DNA from 2 places in the uncultured Merdimonas sp. genome. Region 1 is predicted to be linked to the other one. Evidence: predicted binding sites of a transcription regulator. Region 1 holds the regulator's gene; the other holds the start of a gene.
The links. The regulator Rex, encoded in region 1, represses fermentation and respiration genes when NADH is low (regulators of the CRP and FNR family bind a similar motif). The targets are predictions, from matches to a motif close to ATTGTTAANTANTTAACAAT.

Region 2: a site for Rex is predicted at 1,408-1,427, ahead of ABGT54_RS12105 (Zn-dependent hydrolase). Genes of this name have one in related genera too.

What each region holds. Positions count from the first base shown of each region.
Region 1 is NZ_CAWVHE010000013.1:49,693-52,862, reverse strand. Features, by position in the region: gene ABGT54_RS07255 (NAD(P)H-hydrate dehydratase) at 1-1,091, opposite strand, end outside; gene ABGT54_RS07250 (redox-sensing transcriptional repressor Rex) at 1,269-1,910, opposite strand; gene ABGT54_RS07245 (ABC-F family ATP-binding cassette domain-containing protein) at 2,040-3,170, shown strand, end outside.
Region 2 is NZ_CAWVHE010000018.1:206,800-209,969, forward strand. Features, by position in the region: gene ABGT54_RS12100 (PucR family transcriptional regulator ligand-binding domain-containing protein) at 1-1,260, shown strand, start outside; gene ABGT54_RS12105 (Zn-dependent hydrolase) at 1,516-2,766, shown strand; gene ABGT54_RS12110 (FAD-dependent oxidoreductase) at 2,794-3,170, shown strand, end outside.

The DNA of each region.
Region 1 (3,170 bases):
ACTGCGGTTTTTCCGGATAGACAGCGAAAAGACTCCGGATGTGCGGATAACAGATTCAGCCCGTCTGCATCAATCACAAAAGGCCCTTTTCCGGATTCCAGCGTGGTCCTTAGAAGTTCCAGAGAAGTCATAGAGGTTCCAAGCCCGGACCCGATACAGACTGTATCTGCCCATTGTAACAGCTCCGTCAGATCCTGCCGGTCAAATTCGCGATAAGTACAAAGGATCGCCTCCGGCACTGCGGATTGAAGGATCTGCCGGTTTTCTTCGGCTGTATAGATCTTGATCAGACCGGCGCCGCTTAAATACGCGGCCATGGCATTCAGATACGCGGCCCCGGACATTCCCCTGCTTCCTGCAATGACCAGAAGTTTCCCAAAATCCCCTTTGTTGGCATCTTCCGGACGGGCAGGCAGCATTTTCTGATAGTCGCAAAGATCCGGGAGGAAAATCCCGTCCGCACACAGCTGACTGGTGGAGATCCCGATATCTGTTACAAATATCTTGCCTGTATAAGAACGGCCGGGAGAAAGGAAGAGCCCGGTTTTCCTTTTCTGAAATGTTATGGTAATGTCCGCCAAAAAAGCAATCCCCATTACCATACCGGTATCTGCGGATATCCCGGAAGGAATATCGATGGCAACCTTCAGGCCGGAAGATTCGTTCATCTGGCGGAGAACTTCCCGGCAATCCCCCTGAATCTCCCGGTTCAGCCCCACGCCGAAGACGGCGTCAATGACGGTGCTGTAATTACCCGGAACATACCCATCTCTGACCGGGATCCCGGTCTGATCAAGAGCCGCCATCTGAAATTCGGTTTCCCGGGTGCAATGCTTTCGATTTCCCACCATGCAGACCGTTGGGGAATATCCTTTTTCAGCCAGCAGTCTCGCAATGGCGAAACCGTCTCCGCCGTTATTTCCGGATCCGCAGACAATACAGGGCGCATCCAGAGAAATACGCTCTTCTTCCATAACCTGTATACAGGACTGTGCCGCCCGTTCCATCAGTTCCAGCGCGGTCACATCTGTATGTTCGATCGTAAAACGATCCGCCTGCTGCATTTGTGTTCCGGTTAAGAGATAATCCATCGCCGCGTTCCCTCCTGTTGATTGTATATGCTTTACCGGCTTTGTTTGTTCCGCTTCCGCAACAGACAGAGAATCCGGACTTTGTCCCCGGTCTCTGTTCATGATTAACGGATACAAATAAGAGCGTGTAAAAGCGGACCATAAAAATATGGCGGCTGTTACACGCTTCTTTTTTGACTATTTGTGTTCTTCTTTATATCTGCTGATGTTATAAGATAACTGCATCAGGCTTTCGGACAGATGTACATTCTCTACAATGACATTGTCCGGCAGATTCAAGTCTGTATGTGCGAAATTCCAGATCGCGCGTACGCCGTTGTCTACCAGGAGGTTGGCTACCTCAATCGCTTTTTCTTTCGGGATCGTAAGAACTCCGATCTCCACTTCGTTATTCTGGATAAAGGACTTCAGTTCGTCCATCATGCGTACCGGGACTCCACGGATCGACACGCCTTCGAGCCTGGGATTCACATCAAAGATTCCCTTCAGGATAAATCCCCGCTTTTCAAAAGCAGTATAATTCGCAAGAGCCTGTCCCAGATTTCCTGCTCCGATGATGATGATATTGTGATCTTCCTCCAGGCCCAGGATCTTTCCAATCTCGGTATACAGATACTTTACATTATAGCCATATCCCTGTTGACCAAAGCCGCCGAAATTGTTAAGATCCTGCCGGATCTGGGATGCGGTCACCTTCATGCGCTTGCTAAGATCGCCGGATGATATGCGCTCTACTCCGTTTTCCAAAAGTTCTCCCAAATATCTATAATATCTTGGCAGCCGTCTGATCACTGCCCGAGAAATCCCTCTGTCTTCCACTTGCCTTCACCTTCCATGTTGTTTAATCTCACAAATTATTATATAGAATTGTATTTGCAAAGTCAAACTTTTAGTTGTATTTTGTCTTTTTTTCGTTATAATGGAAACGGATATAATAAGGAGGAAATTATGATATTAGCATGTCATAAAATCAATAAATCATTCGGGGATCACGTCATAGTAAAGGACGGCTCATTCCACATGGAAGATCATGAAAAGGCCGCCCTGATCGGTCCTAATGGCGCCGGAAAATCAACGCTTCTGAAAATGATCGTGGGGGAACTTCCTTCCGACGGCGGCGAAGTGATCCTGACAAAAGGAAAAACTTTAGGATACCTGGCGCAGCACCAGGAAATGCAGAGTGGAAATACCATATACGAAGAAGTAAAGCTTGCCAAAGCAGATATTATTGCAATGGAACAAAAGATCCGCAGCATCGAACAAACGCTGGATACTCTCACGGGCGAAGCGCTTTCTTCCACACTGGAAGCTTATAACCGCCTTACTTCCGAGTTTGAAAGACAAAACGGATATGCCTGTGAAAGTGAGATTGCAGGTGTTCTGAAAGGACTCGGTTTTGCAGAAGAGGAATTTGGAAAAACGGTAGATACCCTGTCCGGCGGTCAGAAAACCCGTGTTTCCCTGGGGAAACTGCTTCTTACGAACCCGGATATCCTGCTTCTGGACGAGCCTACCAACCATCTGGATCTTTCTTCTATCGCCTGGCTGGAAACTTATCTTCTGAATTATCACGGCGCGGTCCTGATCGTTTCTCATGACCGTTATTTTCTGAACCGCGTAGTCACAAAGGTGATCGAGATCGAGCAGGGAACTCTTGCCACCTATCTTGGTAATTACAGTGATTACGCTGTGAAAAAGCAACAGATGCGGGAAGCGAGATTAAAAGAATATCTGAATCAGCAGCAGGAAATCCGTCATCAGGAGGCTGTTATCGAAAAGCTTCGTTCCTTTAACCGGGAAAAATCGATTCGTCGGGCGGAAAGCCGGGTGAAAATGCTGGACAAGATAGAAAGGGTTGAAAAACCGGCAGAGACAGATCTTAAGATGCACTTAAGCCTGGAACCTGCGGTAGTCAGCGGAAATGATGTTCTTTCTGTAGAGCACCTAAGTAAGTCTTTTCCTGAACAGACACTTTTTACAGATGTCAGTTTTCAGATCCACCGTGGGGAGCATGTGGCTGTTATCGGCGACAATGGCACCGGAAAAACGACGCTTCTTAAGATTATAAATCAGGTGCTT
Region 2 (3,170 bases), on a different contig from region 1:
TTTAAGACGACTCACGACAACTTTTCGGCCCTGGTGCTGAATTCGGAGAATGTGGACGTGGCGATTGACCACATTCTGGAGGTGCTGGCCAAGCTGATCGGCAATCCCGTAGCTGCCTTTAACCGGCAGCTTAACTGCATCGGAGCCTCTGACGGGGCGGACCGGGAGGTTGAGATCTTAAGGGAGGCAAGACCCTATCAGCCGGATATTTACTCGAATTATGAATATCTGATCCAAAAAAGCGGGGACGGGGACAAAGACCAGTATATCATCAAAGTCAAGCTGAATCTCAGGGAACGGCTGTATCTTGTGATCACGGAACAGAACCGGCCCCTCGACGTGATGGACTGCATCGCTGCGGAAAGCGCGATCTGGGCCCTGCAGTTTGAACTGGTGCGCCAGTATTCGGTGGCGGAACTGGAAAAGAAGTTCCAGAACGATATTATGCACAATATATTGAACGGAAAGATTGATTCTGTCTCAGAACTGCAGAAAAACACTAGCCTTTTGGGCGTGCCTGTCAACGGTTGTTTCCGGGTGATCGTTTTTGGATTAAAGGGAGACGAAAGAGAGAAAAAGGACTTTAAGTCCAAGATCAGCGAGACGAATCTTCTAAGCGACGCCATCGCCTGTCAGGCAGGAAATGTGAAGATCTACAATGATCTGGATCGGATCGTGGTGATCAAAGAAGTTCCAAGAGAGCAGACACAGGAGGAGTACCGGGCAGAGATCCGCGCCGTGGTGGAGGAAGTGCAGGCTTATGTGAGCCGCTCGCACAAAGAGATGCAGATAAAAGCCGGTGTGGGAAAAGTGGTGGAAGGGATCATCAACCTGCCGGAAAGTTTTAAAGAGGCAACGGAAGCCTTCACATTTGTGGATATTGCCGGGGAGATCTCAGAAGACGGTAATACCCAGGTGACACTGTTTTCCGATCTTGGCATTTTCAAACTCCTGTGCCAGCTGGACGATCCGGAACAGCTGCTGGAGTATGTGCCGGAAGGGCTGCAAAAGCTGTATAACTACAAGAAGCCGCAAAGAGACGATCTTCTGGTTACTTTAAAGACCTACCTGGACAGGAACCAGAATCTGTCCAAGACGGCTCAGGATCTGTATGTACATTATAAGACAGCTTCTTACCGGATTGAAAAAATTGAAAAGATCACGGGCGTGGACTTCAGCAATGCCAATGAAGTGCTGGCTTTTCGGATCGGCCTGGTGGTCTACAAGATGATTGAGAAGTATAACCGGGACTTTATATAGGAACCCTGGAAGCCTGGCGCGAAGACAGCGCTTTGCTTTTCGGATCCTGATATCCCGCAGAAACGCGTATAAATATGAATGAGAAAGATAATTTATCCAAAATAGATAAATTGTCTTTCTTTTTTTTATCTCCATCCGCCGATGCGGATTGTTAAATTATTATCTATAATAATAGACAAAACAGAGAAGAAATCCAGAAATAGAGCGTTAGAATTGTGCAAAATGTTCAAACAATTTAAAAAATGGAGGGTGACTATGAAAGTAAACATCGAACGGATCCACTCCCGGCTGGAAGAAATCTATCAGTGTGGCAGAAAAGAAGACGGAACCTTTACCCGTATGGCGTATTCACCGGAAGATGTAAAGGGAAGAGAAACATTTATGAATTATTTCCGGAAACTCGGGATCGAACCAAGAGTGGACGAGGCCGGAAATATCCACGCCAGACTGGAAGGAGAGGACCCGTCCCTTCCGGCGATCCTGACAGGATCCCATCTGGATACCGTTCCGGACGGCGGAAAGTATGACGGAGTGGTGGGATGTGTATCCGGCCTGGAGGCAGTGGAAACTCTGGTGGAAAACGGAAAGAAACTCCGCCACCCCCTGGAAGTGATCGTATTTACCGATGAAGAAGGATTCCGCTTTGGAAGCGGACTTTTAGGAAGCGGCGCGATCTGCGGACAGGATCTGGACATCCGGGAGACAGACCTGGATCTTTATGGAAATGAGAGAGGCGAGGTCATCAAGTCTTACGGGATCACCGTGGCAGATGCACCAAAGGCCAGGATCAGACCAGAAGATGTACATTGCTTTATCGAGCTTCATGTAGAGCAGGGCGCTTCTCTTTATAAAAGCAAGACTCCCATCGGAGTGGTCTCGTCTATTGCAGGTGTGAGCCGGTATGAGATCACCATTACAGGCGAGGCCAACCATGCAGGAAGTACCATTATGGCGGACCGGAAAGACGCGCTGGTGGCTGCTTCCAGATTTATCGCACAAGTGCCGGAGATCGTAAAGACAAATGGCAACGATTACACGGTGGCAACCGTGGGAACTATCAAAGTCCAGCCAAACTCCGTAAATGTGGTTCCCGGAAGCTGTACCTTCAACCTGGAGATCCGCGATCAGGACGCGGCAGTGATCGGGTGCATTGAGAACCATGCGAAAGCATGTCTGGAACAGGTATGTAAGGAGATGGGCGAGGAGTACACATTTACCCAGATCTCCTATCATGAGCCGGCGCCCATGTCCGAATGGGTAAAAGCCGCGATTGAGACAGAGGTGCAGAAGATGGGCGTGGATTACAAGGTAGTCCCAAGCGGAGCCTTCCACGATTCTCTCATTATGACAGCTGTATTTCCTACCGGCATGATCTTTGTGCCAAGCGTGGACGGCATCAGCCACTCCAGGTATGAATTTACGGAAGACGCAGATATCGAACAGGGAGCGCAGCTCCTTTTACAGACCATTTTAGAAGTAGATAACATGGATGACCATGTTAAATAAAGAAGAAAAAGAAAGGCAGGTAATAGTATGGAAAAGAAAAAGATTGGTATTATCGGCGGAGGAATCTCAGGAGCATGTCTCGGATATCACTTAAGCCTCTATGATAACGCAGAGGTGATCGTATTCGAGAAAGATACCATCGGCGGAGCTTCCACAGCAAAATCAGCAGGAACCGTATGTCTGTTTGATGATTCTTTAAGAAACAGATACTGGGACGTAAGACTTTACGGCTTTGAGTCCTATCTGAAGATGGAAGCAGAGGAAAAAGGAAGCGCAGGATTTGACAAGACTGGTACCTTGGTTGTTGCCACCAACGAGAAGGTAGAGGCTACCATCAAGACCGGGATCGCGCTTGCAAAAGCAGCCGGCTACAGCGGCGAGTACATCACTGACAAAGACCGCAT